One region of the Vibrio sp. KUL78 genome, then DNA from elsewhere that is predicted to be linked to it. Evidence: predicted binding sites of a transcription regulator. Region 1 holds the regulator's gene; the other holds the start of a gene.
The links. Region 1 encodes PurR, which represses purine synthesis genes. Its sites were predicted from a motif close to TNANGNAAACGTTTNCNTNA; they were not measured.

Region 1 (8,392 bases):
GTTGCCAAGGCTCTGCCGAAAGCTCTGCAAGAACTTGGCAAGGACGTAGCCATCACTCTGCCAGGCTACCAAAAACTACCAAACAAGGATCAGTATGAGTTCGTGCTAGCCACTGAGCTAGAGCATTGGCCTCATACACCTTATCAAGTCAAGAAAACCCATCTCGATGGTGTCGAAGTCTACGTCATTGAATGTGACCGTTACTTTGACCGTCCAGAACTGTATGCAGAACACAATCGAGCGTACGCTGATAATGGCGAGCGTTTTGGATTTTTCGCAGCAGCCAGTCTGGATGTGTTACCAAAGCTAGGCATTAAGCCTGCAATTATTCATGCGAATGATTGGCACACAGGTCTTATCCCATTCTTACTTAAGACTCGTTACGCTGAAGATGAGCGTTTTCATGGTACTAAGTCAGTACTGACAGTACACAACGCGATTTTCAAAGGGATTTTCTCTTACAGTCAGTTAGAGATTATTCCTGAGCTTCATCTCTCTGGAATGGAGTTTCTACAGTACGGTGATGGCTGGGTAAGTACATTGCGAGCGGGTATCGCTTTTGCAGATAAGATCAACGCAGTGAGCCCTAACTATGCCGCTGAGCTGGTGACACCGTTAGGCTCGCATGGCTTGGTTGATGATTTCGTTCATCGCGCCAAAGATCTCCATGGCATCGTTAATGGATGCGATTACTCAGAGTGGAACCCAAGCCACGATGAGTATTTGCCTAAGCATTACAGTGATGACCTAGAGAGCATGCTAGCGGGTAAGCTCGCATCGAAAACAGCGCTACAAAAAGAGCTCGGCCTGCCAGAGCGTGAAGTGCCGATGATTGGCATGGTTTGTCGCTTGACGCACCAAAAAGGTTTTCACTACATCCTTCCTATTTTGGATAAGTTCCTAAAAAATGACGTTCAAGTCGTCATTATTGGTACGGGTGAGCCACAAATTGCTTCTCATCTTAATGACCTAGCGGAAGAGTTTTCAGATAAGTTGGCGTTTGTAGAAGCTTACAGCAATCGCTTTGCTCATTTGGTAGAAGCAGGGTCAGACTTCTTCCTAATGCCTTCTGAGTTTGAAGCGTGTGGGTTGAACCAGATTTATAGTATGGCTTATGGTACGTTGCCAATCGTACGTAAAGTCGGCGGTTTGAAAGACACGGTTATTGATTTTGATGATGACCCTAACAATGCCACTGGTTTTGGTTTTGTTGAGCCTTGCCATGATGCTTTGTTAATTGTCCTGCAACGCGCACTGCTATTCTATCTGCAACACCCTGAGCAGATGCATGAAATGCAGCTTCGCTCAATGCGAAAAGACTTCAGTTGGACTGAGTCAGCCAAAGAGTACGTCAAGATGTACGACCTGGCGCTCGAGGCAAACTAGAGCAAAAACTGAAAAGCGGCGTTATGCCGCTTTTTTTATAATCGACTACACTTGTAAATCATTTTTACCAAAATTCCTGTGAGTTTTTGTCCGTAAAACGGCGAATTATGGTAACGTAACGCCCACATACATCACGAAACTTGAGAACTATGTCAGAGAGCTTGCTATTCCATAAAACTTATCAGCACCCAACGAGTAATGAGTGGGTGGTATTCGTACATGGGGCAGGTGGAAGCTCAAACATATGGTTTAAACAGATTCGTGCTTACCGAGAGCACTTTAACCTGCTGTTTATTGATCTGCGCGGTCACGGTAAGTCAAACCAACTCCTTAAAGACATTATGTCGAACAAGTACACCTTTAAAGAGGTGACGATGGATATCGTCAAAGTACTTGATCACCTTAAAATTCAGTCAGCCCATTTTGTCGGTATGTCTTTGGGAACGATTATTGTGCGCAACATTGCCGAGTTGGCACACTCCCGAGTTCGTTCCATGGTCTTAGGCGGTGCGGTCACTCGCTTTAATACTCGCTCGCAAATTCTGGTGAAAATTGGCAACTGGAGTAAGCACATTATCCCTTATATGTGGCTTTACAGCTTGTTCGCGTATATTGTCATGCCGCAAAAAGGCCAAAAAGAGTCACGATTGTTATTCGTCCGAGAGGCGAAAAAGCTGTGCCAAAAAGAGTTCAAGCGTTGGTACCGCCTAACGACAGAAGTGAACCCTCTCAACCGCTACTTTAAAGACCGAGAGTTGCCGATTCCGACTTTGTATCTGATGGGGGATAAAGACTATATGTTTATTAAGCCAGTCAAAGAGATGGTGGCTGAACATAAGTCCAGCCGTCTATTAGAGATCAAAGATTGTGGTCATGTGTGCAATGTTGAGCGTCCAGAAGAGTTCAATAAGCACTCAATAGATTTCATTAAGTCTGTGGCATCGTAGCTGTTTGTGGCGTCTGACAGTTCCAGCAGACGCCAAATTGCGCTTCGTTAGTCTCGTGGCAAGCTGAACATACCCACGGCACGTTACCGCTTTTCTCAGCCTGTTTTTGCCAATCTTGAATGACAGCTCGTGCCATCATTTCTTGCTCTCTGTTGAAAAGCCAAACGTAGGGTAGAGAACTTTCGTCAAACGGTACTTCCCCTCGTAACCCAAAAACACCTTCGCCTCGTACTTCACACTCTATACCTTCAGCCATCAACTGCTGTTGGACAATATGTGTTTCTGGTGGGTTATTGCCTACAAATATCTTCATCTATTCCTGTACCTGTGGTGAGCGAGAGATTTTTCCCATAATCCATTTGGCAATAAGTGGGAACAAACCGAGTAGGGCAAACGATGCCAACACGGTAGGGGAAACAATGCCTGATAGACTGTCAATGTTCGCTAGCTGGGTACCTGCATTGAGGTATACTGCAGTTCCTGGCAGCATGCCCAGTTGACTCACCAAGTAATACTTAGAGATTCGAATTGGCGTGAGACCCATTAATAAGTTAATCAAGAAAAATGGGAACACAGGAATGAGTCTTAGAGAAAATAGATAGAAAGCACCGTCTTTTTCGACACCTTTATTGATCGTCTCAAGTTTCGAACCGAACTTACTTTGTACCCAATCGCGAAGTAGGAAGCGACTGCTCAAGAATGCCAATGTAGCGCCTATGGTACTCGCAAATGAAACAAGCAGTAAACTAGTCCAAAAGCCAAACAGTGCAGCGCCAAGTAAGGTAACCACGGCAGCGCCTGGAACGGAGAATGCAGTAATCGCTATGTAAGCGAAGAAATAGGTGAGGGCAGCAGCCACGAAGTTCTCATTGATGTATTCACTCAGTGCTACTTGTTGTGCTTTTGCGTTTTCTAGTGTGAGGTGTTGACCAAAGTTGATGCCTAAGTAAATGACGACAGCAACCAAAACCAATCCTAGTATCAGCTTCTTGCTCATGACGATATCCTTTTGATGACTCAGTATTAGTGTAGTAGAAAGGATGAGTATGTTTTTCCTTTCAGCTAATACAAAAAAATCAGCCATAAGGCTGATTTTTTCTCGAGATTACCGTAGCTTAATTAATTAAGCTAGCCAGTTCATCTCTTTTAGTCTGAGGAATCACAGACCAATGAGTACCATTTATCGCACCTTCAAGAGCCCATAAAAGCTCTAAACCTACGGTACTTGAATGGGTTCTCTGAATGGCCTTGAAAGCCTCAACCGAACCATGATCCTGAAGTTCAACCACTGATTCAATGCCTGCTTTTTTGAGCATACGCTCAGTGGCAAGGCGAAGATTCGGAAGGTCTTTCAGGCGATTAGGTTTCGCTTCGGATTGTTGCTCTTTCTCAGTTTTCGCGAACTCGAGTGCCTGTTTAGCGTGATCGAGAATACCTTCTTGATCTTGCCAACAGTCTTCAGGTAACGCGAAGTACTTAGTAACAACGGGAAATCCACGCTTTTTATAAACATAAGGCTTGTAACCCAGTTTTTTGAAGGTGGATACGGTCTGACGGTTAGTTCTGATATGTAATTTGTTATTCACTGCTAAGGCAAACATCGTATCATCTACGAAGATGCCAAATCCCCCAAACATGGAGCGAGACTTTACTCTTCCAAGCTGAGCGAATAATTGCATTGAATTTTTTAGTATAGGATTATCCATGCTTTATTCTTTTCTCGGTGTTATTGATTGTGTCACCAGAATCAGGTCCGAGAGTATAGCAATCAGGTGTCAGAGCTCTGTTAGGCATATGCCATAACTGAGTCTTCTCCCCTTGCCATCGGCAACCCCGCTACCTATCAATTAAAAATTGGTTTAGGCCGGAGGCTTTGCGTCCCACCCTTTCAGATGGTTTGCCCTGTGCGTGACTTCATTAGAATAAATGAAAACGACATAAGCCTATGATTACTCCGTTGCAAAAATGTGATGTTGGTTCAAATAATGGCGGGTTATTTGTGCTTGAGGGTGCGTAAAAAACTAACAATCGAGAGAAGAAAACTTGAATGGGGTTCAAAAAAAGTGCCTAGAAAGGCACTTTTGTCAGCTCTATGTAAGGCTTTTGACAGAGTCTCGTTCAACAATCTCTGGGTGCATTTCGAAAATGCGCTTTTCATGACCTTTATCTTTGATTCGTTCTAATAGAATCTCAAACGCGTTTTTACCCACACGACGTTTAGGTTGGTGAACCGTGGTTAGAGGTGGCGAGAAGTACTCAGCCAGCTCAATATTATCGTATCCAATGACAGAGATATCTTCCGGTACGCGCACACCCAGTTGCTGCAGGCGACTCATTAAGCCAAACGCCATGGTGTCGTTGAAACAGAAGATAGCGGTCGGTCGGTCTTCCATTGCAGCAATACGGTTAGCAGCGATAACCGCTGTATCGCATTCGAAGTTGCCTTCAAGAATACGATCGTCTTTCATCTCGATACCTGCTTCAGCAAGGGCACGTTTGTAACCGATGATACGCTCTTGGCACACGGCTTTTTCTAGATGGCCACTCAGGCAGGCAATATCCGTGTGACCTTTTTCGATCAGGAACTTCGTTGCCAGATAACCGCCTTCTTCAGAGTTATCGATGATCTTGTCCGCTTGTGAGCTTTCTGGGCCCCAGTCCATGATAACTTTAGGAATGTCGGCGTGACGATCAAGCATCTCTAGCAGCTCTTCGGTAAGATCAGAGCACATCACGAGGATGCCATCCACGCGCTTCTCTGCCAGCATGCGAATGTAATCGCGTTGCTTTTCATACACGCCACCAGTGTTACATAGGATCAGCGTGTAGCCTTGGCGGTAGCAGTAGCTCTCAACACCATCGATAACCTCTGAAAAGAACAGGTTAGTTGATTGAGTCACTAACATACCGATGGTTTTTGTTGAGTTGCATTTTAAGCTACGTGCAACGGCGCTTGGTGCGTAGTTGAGTTCGTCGACCGCCGCCATCACTTTTTCTTGAGTTGCTTCAGCAACAAAGCGAGTCTTATTAATAACGTGGGATACTGTGGTCGTTGAAACGCCTGCAAGGCGGGCGACATCTTTAATAGTTGCCATAGTGATATCCTATTAGTCGCGGCTTGATAATTAACGTTGGTACCGCTTCAAGTATAGTGGTCTTTGCAAACATATAACGCTATGTTGTTGTAAACATAGTATTTGGCTGCGAAAACCGAAAGTTGCATGCAAGCCACGGCGAAAAAAGCTCAGAGCGTAGATTTCAACAGGTGTTTTTGGACACAAGTCCGCGTTGAATGCCAAGGGCATTTGCATTTAAACGGCGGATTGTAGACTTAGGTTTGAGCGCTGGCAATGACTTATCCAATAAATTTATAACTAAAGCGCAAATTAATTCTCACAGATGTGATGCAAGTGATTTGCGCTTTAGGTTGGCTAGTCTTGCTCACCCTCTAGGTAGGTGTAGTCAAGTTGGCAGAATGCTTCGAGTAGTTTAGCGGCAGAGGCATAAAACCCAAACTCGTCGTTAGTTTGGCATTTCGCAACAAACTGAGGTAGCCATGTCATCAAGTAGTTCTTGATGAACTCTGCTTGCTCGTGCAGCGCATCGTTCATATGTGCCTCAGCTTCAAGCTCATTGGAGCGAATGATTAAGTTGCCTAGGAAATCTAGCTCGATCGCGAGGTGATCCGCTGGCTCATTTAAGTCCTTATTCACTGCTACATTGTGCTTAGCTAAAAGATCTGCCATATCTTGTGCAGGTTGATCATTTAAAAGACCAGACTTACCAATATACATAGAGGCATAAGGCAGTGCGCCGTGCTTGTCCGACTTTAAAAATAGATCGCAAAAATCGGCAGAAAGCTCTAATTGTGCGTCTTCTCTGACTTGAAGGCGGTTCAAGGACTCTGTAAAGACCTGAATGGGTTCTTTTAGGGAAGGGTTTTCTCCTAAGCCAGATAAGAAAGAGCGAATTTCAGGGCTGTGGTATTTGTTGAGTTCATCATCAGTGAGCTCCGCAGCGAATAGGCTTGAAAGCCACCAATAGATTTCTGCGCGTTGCTCATTAAATGCTTTGATTTCTTGCATTTGAATAATCTCCAAAAATGATAACTCTATTTTAGCCAATAAAGATGAATAGCAATAACTTGTTGTGTGAAGAATTGAGTTAACTTATGAAAAAATAAGACAAAAATTAATTGCTTTAAGGGTAAGTTGACTCGAGTATTCGTTGCATATGAGACGCAATCGTTTTGGTTGTTTTGAATCAAAAAATAGTAAGGTTTCCATGCCTATGAGGGGATGTAGACTAGAATTGTGAATGTTTATGAATAGAATGTCCCTGTCATGACAAGATTGAGAAACCACAGATGAAATATCACGTTTTGGTTGTAGAAGATGACGTAGTCACTCGCAGTAAGCTGGCTGGTTACTTCGAAAATGAAGGCTACTTGGTTAGCGAAGCTGAAGATGGTCAGACGATGCGTCAGGTGCTGGAAGAATCCAGTATCGATCTCGTTATGTTAGATATTAACCTCCCTGGTGAAGATGGTTTGATGCTGACAAGAGAGTTAAGAAGTCAGTCAGACATTGGAATCATTTTGGTGACCGGTCGCACCGATAGTATTGACCGTATTGTTGGCCTTGAGATGGGGGCAGACGACTATGTCACTAAGCCGTTTGAGCTACGCGAACTGTTAGTGCGAGTAAAAAACCTATTGTGGCGTATTTCACTAGCGCGCAAACAGCCAGTACTTGAAGAGTCAGTGCAAAACGAGCATGTGGTTCACTTTGGTGAATGGACGTTCGATAAGCAGCGTCGTTCATTGACGAATAATGGCGACCCTGTAAAACTGACCAAGGCTGAATATGAATTGTTAGTTGCACTCTCAACGTATCCAAATCAAGTTCTGAGCCGTGAGCGTATCCTCAATATGATCAGTCATCGAGTTGATGCGCCAAACGATAGAACCATTGATGTTCTTATCCGTCGCATGCGTGCCAAGATGGAATCCGATCCAAAGAATCCACAGATATTTATCACTGTCCATGGCGAGGGCTACATGTTTGCTGGTGATTAAAGTCGGCTAGCGTGTAGTGATAGAAAATGCTCCAGTTGTCTCTTTGATAGCTGGAGCTTTTTTATGGGAGCAATGTAGAGATACCTGGTCGTTGTATATGCAACTTGTAACTATTTTTGTTAACTGACTCGCGTGAGAAGTCGGTGCTTTCTGAGTCGGAAAAAGACTCTATAAACCTGAGCTAGTTTGATAGTGGCGTCGTTTCCGTTGAACTGCTTCGATTGGGCAGCATTGATTGGCAACGACATTCTTTGGTTCAACAAAAGGATTTTCCATGACCAAGCTACAATTAGGCTCTATTCCAATATTTAAACGGTCAGTGAATTTGTCGCTGATGCTCACCCCCAGTTTACTGTTTTCTGCACCAAGCTTGGCAGTACAGTGTGACAGTTTGCCCATTTGGGACGACGGCACAAGCTACAACGGTGGCGCTCAAGTCCAATGGCAATCATCGGCGTTCCAAGCGAACTGGTGGAACCTTAACGCTAACCCTGTTAACCACTCCGAACCTTATCAAGAATGGTCACTAATAGGGGCCTGTGATGCTGGTGGCATAAACGCTGCTCCCTCAGTGACGATTACTTCTCCAGCCTCCAACGCACAGTTAGCCTCAGGAAACCAAGTCACCTTCTCTGCATTGGCCGAAGACAGTGATGGGGAAGTTCGAGAGGTGATATTTGAGCTGCAAGGGGCGCAACTGGCAGTGCTGTCGAGCGCTCCCTACCAAGTAACTTGGTTCACAGAAAGTGGCAATTATGAGCTGGTAGTCACAGCCATTGATGATAAAGGTGCGTCTACACAATCGGCTCAGACATTCTCAGTCGTAGACGCATCTAATCAGCCGCCAGTCGTTACCTTGACCAGTTCGAAGACTCGAGTTTCGGTAGGAGAAAGTGTCCAGTTTGCCGCAGAGCCCTCAGACTCGGATGGTACCATTAGCAAGGTTGAATTTAGTGTCAATGGTGCACTAGAAAAGTCTGTG
Region 2 (8,392 bases), 1.7 Mb from region 1:
GAAACCGATAAAAGCTGCATGATGACTACGCGAAGCGTACCAAAAAACGGATATTGAACCTTTAAGACACCCATGAGCAAAAAACTCACCATACTTGATATTGCCAAGCTGTCGGGAGTCGGTAAATCTACCGTCTCTCGAGTGCTGACTAACGATCCTAAAGTAAAACCCGAAACCCGCGAGAAAGTAGAGCGTGTGATTGCAGAGCATGGCTATGTGCCCTCTAAGTCGGCACAATCGATGCGTGGGGGCGGCGTGCAAAAGGTCATAGGTGTCATTATCTCTCGTCTCGACTCGCCTTCTGAGAACAAAGCGGTGAGCAGCATGCTTAATGTGCTTTACTCGGCAGGTTACGATGTGGTGATCATGGAGAGTCAGTTCGATCCCGAGAAAACCAACGAACACTTGAGCGTACTGCGTAAACGCAACGTTGAAGGTGTCATTGTGTTCGGTTTTACTGAGCTTGATATCGACAAGGTGTCCCAGTGGCAGGAGAAGGTTGTCGTCATCGCTATGGATACCGATCAAGTTTCTTCTATCAACTACGACAATCACGGATTAATCCGAGCGGTTTTGAATAAACTGCAGGCACAAGGCGTCAATCAGCTTGCTTACATTGGTGTGGATCCTAAGGATAAAACCACTGGCTTGGCTCGCCTCAACGCATTTCAAAAGTGGTGTGATGATAATGATCAGCATGCCGAGTATCGTACCGGTGAACTTCATCATGAGAGTGCCTACCAGCTTGTTGATGAGGTAGTGACGGACTCACTTCAAGCTATCGTGTGTGCCAGCGATACCTTAGCGCTTGGCACGATCAAACGCTTACAAGAGCTTGGCCGAGAAGATATTGTGGTGACGGGCGTTGGCGGTAATGAACTATTGTCTTTCCTGTTCCCTAATATCTACAGCATCGATCCTGGCTATCAGCAAGCGGGAGAGAAGGCAGCTAACCTATTGATAAGTCAGCTTACTGGTAATAGAACTATCTCTCATCTCACGCAAGAAGCGGTGTAATCACGGCTTCTTTTTCTTAGTAGCTCCCTTAATCAACTTGGTGTATTTATCAACAATTATTGTGATCACACTCAATTAATGGGACTGTTCCCATTTTTGTTTGAATCATTCCGTGGCACACTTTACGTAACTTTTGGGAATGTTCCCATTCGCATGTTGCGATATTATTAATACAACGAGACAAATGGACCTAGACGTCTTAACCCTACGTCTCTATATCAGTAAAAGGTGTACAAACGATGAGCAAAATAGCCCAGCAAGACATTGCAGCGATCATCGACGGTGTTGGCGGCGCTGACAACATTGCCAGTGTTAGCCACTGTTTAACTCGCTTAAGATTCGTTCTTAACGATACCGATAAAGCCGATAAGTCGGCATTAGAAAGCCTCAAGATTGTTAAAGGCTGCTTTACCAATGCCGGTCAGTTCCAAGTGGTAATTGGTACTGAGGTCGACGAAGTTTACAAAATGCTGATTGACTCAGCAGGTAAGAAGGCGGCGTCTAAAGACGATGCCAAGCTGGCCGCTCGTCAGAACATGAACTTTCTAGAGCGTGGTATTTCGCACCTAGCCGAAATTTTTGTTCCCCTTTTGCCGGCGATTATCACGGGTGGTTTGATTCTTGGTTTCCGCAACGTTATCGGCGACATCCGTATGTTCGATGGCAAAACCTTAGTGGAAATCAGCCAGTTCTGGGCAACCGTTCACTCGTTCTTGTGGCTAATTGGTGAGGCGATCTTCTTCTTCCTACCGGTTGGCGTGTGTTGGTCTACGGTGAAGAAGCTGGGCGGTACGCCAATTCTTGGTATCACGCTGGGTGTCACCTTGGTATCGCCTCAACTGATGAATGCCTATCTCATTGGTAAAGAAGTGCCAGAGGTTTGGGATTTCGGATTGTTTGTGATTGAGAAGGTGGGTTATCAGGCCCAGGTTATCCCGGCGATGCTCGCGGGTGTGGCATTGGCGCTTATTGAAACCAACCTAAAGCGCATTGTCCCAAGTTACCTGTATCTGGTTGTGGTGCCATTCGTTTCAATCATTCTGTCGGTCATTCTTGCTCACGCCTTCATCGGTCCGTTTGGTCGCGTGCTCGGTGATGGCGTTGCGTTTGCGGCTAAAGCGGCGATGACGGGTGATTTTGCAGTACTGGGTTCTATGGTGTTTGGCTTCTTGTACGCACCATTGGTGATTACTGGTATCCACCACACAACCAATGCTGTTGACCTTCAGCTTATGCAAGACCTAGGTGGCACGCCAATCTGGCCTCTGATTGCACTGTCTAATATCGCTCAAGCATCTGCGGTTGTTGGCATCATCATTATCAGTAAGCGTGAGGGTGAGCGTGATATCTCAGTTCCAGCCGCTATCTCGGCTTACTTAGGTGTCACAGAGCCAGCTATGTACGGCATTAACCTTAAGTACAAGTTCCCAATGCTCAGCGCAATGATTGGTAGCGCAATTGCAGCCGCTATCTGTGGCAGCGCTGGCGTGATGGCGAACGGTATCGGTGTGGGCGGTCTACCGGGCATCTTATCGATTCAGCCTCAATACTGGATGGTGTATCTCATGGCGATGTTAGTCGCAATGGCCGTGCCGATTATGCTTACTTTGTTCCTGTACAAACGCGCTCAATCAAAAGGTGAGCTAGAGCTTGCGAGCGCGTAACCCCCATTAGTGGCTCATCTTGAGCCACTTCTTTGCTTTTTATTTTGACGAATTTCCAAATTGGTAAGTGAGATTAAACCTATGAGTCAAACTGCTCAAAAAGACTGGTGGAAAACAGCCACGATTTATCAAATCTATCCGAAGAGTTTTTGCGATAGCGGTGATAAAGGGATGGGGGATATCAAAGGAATTACCTCGAAGCTTGATTACTTAGCGAAGTTAGGTGTAGACGCCATCTGGTTAACTCCAGTGTATGCCTCGCCAATGATAGATAATGGTTACGATATCTCCGATTACTACGCCATTAACCCTGACTTTGGCACCATGCAAGACTTTGATGAGCTGCTCGCAGCTGCCCATCAGAAAGGTATCCGCATCATTATGGATATCGTAGTCAACCACACCTCGACCGAGCATCAGTGGTTCCAGTCGGCATTGGGGGACAAACAAAGTCCGTACCGTGATTATTACATCTGGAAACCAAACGAAGGCAAACTACCTAATAACTGGCAGTCAAAGTTTGGTGGCTCTGCATGGGCATTGGACGAGGCCACCGATGAATACTATCTGCACCTATTTGCCAAAGAGCAGGCTGACCTTAACTGGGAAAACCCAAAAGTTCGCGAAGAAGTAAAACAGGTCATCGAGTTCTGGGCGCAGAAAGGGGTGGATGGCTTTAGGCTGGATGTGATCAACCTTATCTCAAAACAGCAAGACTTCGCTGATGATGATATTGGTGATGGCCGCCGTTTTTACACAGATGGTCCGCGCGTCCATGAGTATTTACAGGAAATCAGTGAAGCGGTATTCCAGAAGTACGGCTCGGTAACCGTTGGTGAAATGTCGTCTACGACGCTAGAGCATTGCCAGCAGTACAGTTCACTGGATGGCAAAGAGCTTTCGATGGTATTCAATTTCCACCACCTAAAAGTGGATTACCCTAATGGTGACAAGTGGACGAAGGCAGACTTCGACTTCCTGCAGCTAAAACAGATTTTCAACCACTGGCAAACAGGCCTAAATGGTCAAGGGTGGGGGGCGCTATTCTGGTGTAACCACGACCAACCTCGCGTAGTGAGTCGTCTTGGTAATGATCAGCAATACCGAAATGAGTCGGCAAAAATGTTGGCAGCCTCTGTCCATCTGATGCAAGGCACACCTTATATTTATCAAGGTGAAGAGATCGGCATGACCAATCCGGGCTTCACGGATATGAGCCAGTATCGTGATGTCGAAAGCCTTAATATGTATCAGCTGATGGTGGAACAGGGCGATACCTCTCATGAGGATATGATGGCTATCCTGAGACAGAAATCTCGAGATAACTCTCGCACCCCGATGCAGTGGAACGACAGCAAACACGCGGGCTTTACCCAAGGTACACCTTGGATTGGCGTTGCTGAAAACTATCCTCAGATCAACGCTGAGGCAGCGGTTGAAGATGAGCAGTCGGTATTCTACTTCTATCAAGAGCTTATCGCGCTTCGTAAGCAGTTAGCGGTGATTAATGATGGTAGCTATGTTGATTTGTTCCCAGAGCACTCTGAGGTTCATGGTTACTTGCGTGAGAGTGAGGATGCGATGCTGCTGTGTTTGAACAACTATTATGGTGAGGAGACTCGCGTGGTGTTGCCGGAGCAGTTTGATGGTTTGGTGAGTCGTGCTGTGTTGAGTAACTATGGGGTTGTTGGTGAGGTTGAGTTGATGGGTGAGGTGGTTTTGAGGCCTTATGAGGCGTTGGTGTTGTTGATTGGGAAAAACTAAGAGCAAGATCAAGAGCTTGACCCCCTCTAGCTCCCCCTTATAAAGGGGAGAACCAGTGCTCGTTACTTACGTAACATTGCACCTTTACATAAGGCGATGCGATAGCGAGCCAGTAGTTCCTCCCCTTTATAAGGGGAGGCTAGGAGGGGTAAACGAGCGAAGCGAGTAAAGCACCCACCTCACCCATAAGTCACCACATACCTCGTCGGCTTATGATTCATCGCCAGCACCAAATTCAACATCACCGCACCTAGTATCGAAATCCCAATAATCGATGGCGACACAAAGAAGAATGAAGCTACAAGAATGGCACAATCAATCGCCATCTGAGTTTTACCAACCGATATTCCAAACTTGTCCTGAATAAACAGACACAACACATTAAAGCCACCGAGGCTTGAGCGGTGCCTGAAGAGAATCAGCATACCAAGACCCATCAATAAGCCACCGGCGATCGCGCAGTAGATGGTATTGACGTTATCTAACGTGACCACTCGATGCATGTTGTCCGTAATAATAGACACCAAGGCACCAGAGATGGCGCTGCTGGCAGCAAAGCGTTTGCCAAAGCGTTTCCATGCAAGTAGGTAAAACGGGCTGTTTAGGGCGAAATAAAGCGTACCAAAAGAAATCGGTACAAACTGGCTCATAAGAAGGGCGAGACCTGTAGTTCCGCCAGTCAAAAGTTGAGCCGACTGAAGAAAGAATATTCCCTGAGCGACGATAAAGGTGCCAGTAAGAATCGCTATCCAGTCTTCTTTACGTGAGTGTTTTTGCATCAATTCTAAATTCTTCTAATCAATAAACGGCGCAATATTATTGAAAAGTTGATGTTTTCGGTAGCTTGAAGGGGAAATTTACGGTAAACCTATGTAATTCAATTTTTACACTGTGTAAATGGAATTATTGACACTTAGTGCCCGTGATAACGCCGATTTATCGGCGGATATGATGAAGCCTAAGGTTCACTATGAAAAAACTGCATGAGAAATTTCCAATTTTCTCTTTATGACCTAGATCAAATTATGTATGATGCAAGTCATCAAATGTGGTGACGAAAACGTTTGCTTTTGGTCATTGAGTGGTTTTTTTGAAACTTTCAGAACAATCTGAGTCAGGAGATACAGATGCTTAAGCGTGATATGAACATCGCTGATTACGATGCGGAGCTATTTGCAGCAATTCAAGAAGAGACACTACGTCAAGAAGAGCACATCGAGCTTATCGCTTCGGAAAACTACACTAGCCCTCGCGTAATGGAAGCGCAAGGCTCTCAGCTAACCAACAAGTATGCTGAAGGCTACCCAGGTAAGCGCTACTACGGTGGTTGTGAGTATGTTGATAAAGCGGAAGCACTAGCGATTGATCGTGCTTGTGAGCTATTTGGTTGTGAGTACGCGAACGTTCAGCCGCACTCTGGTTCTCAAGCGAACAGCGCAGTATACATGGCGCTACTTAACCCAGGCGACACAGTTCTAGGTATGAGCCTAGCGCACGGTGGTCACCTGACTCACGGTTCACCAGTAAACTTCTCTGGTAAGCACTACAACGTTATCCCTTACGGAATCGACGAAGCTGGCCAAATCAACTACGACGAGATGGAACAGCTTGCTGTTGAGCATAAGCCTAAGATGATCATCGGTGGTTTCTCTGCATACAGCCAAATTGTAGACTGGGCTCGCATGCGTGAGATCGCAGACAAGGTTGACGCTTACCTATTCGTTGATATGGCGCACGTAGCGGGTCTTATCGCTGCAGGTGTTTACCCAACGCCAGTGCCACACGCTCACGTGGTAACAACAACAACGCACAAGACTCTAGCAGGTCCGCGCGGTGGTCTTATCCTGTCTAACGCAGGTGAAGACATGTACAAGAAACTGAACTCTGCTGTATTCCCTGGTGGTCAGGGTGGTCCTCTAATGCACGTTATCGCTGGTAAAGCAGTGGCGTTCAAAGAAGCGATGGAGCCAGAGTTTAAAGAGTACCAAGCACGCGTTGTCAAGAATGCAAAAGCGATGGTTGCCCAGTTCCAAGAGCGCGGTTACAAGATCGTCTCTAACGGTACTGAAAACCACCTGTTCCTTGTTGACCTAATCGACAAAGACATCACTGGTAAAGAAGCAGATGCCGCGCTAGGTGCAGCAAACATCACTGTGAACAAGAACTCAGTACCAAATGACCCGCGTAGCCCATTCGTAACGTCTGGTATCCGTGTTGGTTCTCCTGCGATCACTCGCCGTGGCTTCACTGAAGCAGATGCGACTGAGCTTGCTAACTGGATGTGTGACGTTCTAGACAACATCAACGATGCATCAGTAATCGAAGCAACGAAAGCGAAAGTACTAGAGATCTGTAAGCGCCTACCTGTTTACGCGTAATTCTCTACTGCTGAAACGCAAAGAAAAAAGCGAGCTAAATGCTCGCTTTTTTAGTGCCTGAAACTTGAAGGTCACGGGGTATTACTTATTGATGTTAAGCAACGTGCCTGATTTGCATCGGAATGAGTAATACTTACGGCTCTCACTAAACTGACCCAAGCCTTCGCCATTACAGTAATCAATGTTGATATCACGCATGATATCCAATGTCTTCTCGCTGTTAAGGGCGAACTTAGCACCGTCCTTACAAACGATACGAACGCGACCATCGTCGCTGACCGAGTATAGGTTCACTTCAGTGTTACATAGCTCGAATGACGCTTCTAAATAGTTGTCTTGCTGAGTGTTTTGCGCACAACCTGCGATCACTGTTGCCGCTAGAATCGGCAAGCCAATTTTCAATAACTTCATGCTACATCCTTGATTGGGTGAAACTTTTTCTTTAAGCCTACCTAAAAATAGCAAAAATGCGAGTATGAGATTGTCATGTTGCATATTTTTCTCAAAAAAAACACGGATTGCTTCAACAGCGAACCCGTGTCTCTTGTTCCGAAAAAGGCAATGTTACTTCAAAGAAGCTATGTTCCTTCAAAAAGACAAAGCTATTTCACTTCTTCGCCTTTTGCTTGCAAGTCTGCATGGTAAGACGAGCGAACAAATGGACCACATGCTGCATGGGTAAAGCCCAGCTCTAATGCGATCTCTTTTAGCTCATCAAACTCTGATGGTGGCACGTAACGCTCTACGGGCAAGTGGTGACGACTTGGCGCTAGGTATTGGCCTAGAGTTAGCATGGTAACGCCGTGAGCGCGAAGATCTTTGAGTACTTCAACGATCTCTTCTTTGGTTTCACCTAGACCCATCATCAAGCCAGACTTGGTTGGTACGTCTGGATGCATCTCTTTAAATTTCTGAAGAAGTTGCAGTGACCATTTGTAGTTCGCACCTGGACGCGCTTTGCGATATAGGCGAGGCGCTGTCTCTAGGTTGTGGTTAAACACGTCTGGCGGGTTATCTTTTAGTGCCTCAAGCGCTACATCCATACGGCCGCGGAAGTCAGGTACCAAGGTCTCGATGCGGATCTCTGGGTTAAGTGCGCGGATTTCACGGTTACAGTCTGCAAAGTGCTGAGCGCCACCATCACGGAGGTCGTCACGGTCAACAGAGGTCACCACGACGTATTTAAGCTTCATATCTTTGATGGTTTGAGCAAGCTTTTGCGGCTCACCCGCTTCAGGTGCATTTGGACGGCCATGAGCTACATCGCAGAAAGGGCAACGACGAGTACAGATAGCACCAAGGATCATAAAAGTTGCCGTACCGTGGTTAAAACACTCAGCCAGGTTAGGGCATGATGCTTCCTCACATACCGAGTGAAGATCGTTTTTGCGCATCGCAGACTTGATGTCTTGAATACGTTGGCTGTCTGCTGGCAGCTTGATCTTCATCCATTCAGGTTTACGAAGGATTTCTTTTTGCTCGGTAGGCATGTTCTTTACGGGAATCAGTGCCATCTTGTCAGCGTCACGGTATTTGACGCCTTTTTCCATTTGGATAGGTTTGCTCATC

Region 2: glyA (serine hydroxymethyltransferase) is a predicted target of PurR. The motif match lies at 5,498-5,517, and genes of this name have one in related genera.

The regions. Positions count from the first base shown of each region.
Region 1 is NZ_AP045837.1:1,137,432-1,145,823, forward strand. It holds gene glgA (glycogen synthase GlgA) at 1-1,386, shown strand, start outside; gene AC6I8Y_RS05570 (alpha/beta fold hydrolase) at 1,536-2,333, shown strand; gene AC6I8Y_RS05575 (putative signal transducing protein) at 2,314-2,646, opposite strand; gene AC6I8Y_RS05580 (TVP38/TMEM64 family protein) at 2,647-3,330, opposite strand; gene AC6I8Y_RS05585 (TfoX/Sxy family DNA transformation protein) at 3,449-4,039, opposite strand; cyclic di-GMP riboswitch class I at 4,157-4,245, opposite strand; gene purR (HTH-type transcriptional repressor PurR) at 4,424-5,428, opposite strand; gene torD (molecular chaperone TorD) at 5,765-6,418, opposite strand; gene torR (two-component system response regulator TorR) at 6,700-7,410, shown strand; gene AC6I8Y_RS05605 (Ig-like domain-containing protein) at 7,685-8,392, shown strand, end outside.
Region 2 is NZ_AP045837.1:2,799,220-2,807,611, reverse strand. It holds gene AC6I8Y_RS13105 (MliC family protein) at 1-57, shown strand, start outside; gene treR (trehalose operon repressor TreR) at 73-1,017, shown strand; gene treB (PTS trehalose transporter subunit IIBC) at 1,257-2,681, shown strand; gene treC (alpha,alpha-phosphotrehalase) at 2,763-4,445, shown strand; gene AC6I8Y_RS13085 (YitT family protein) at 4,625-5,224, opposite strand; gene glyA (serine hydroxymethyltransferase) at 5,573-6,823, shown strand; gene AC6I8Y_RS13075 (hypothetical protein) at 6,905-7,234, opposite strand; gene lipA (lipoyl synthase) at 7,426-8,391, opposite strand.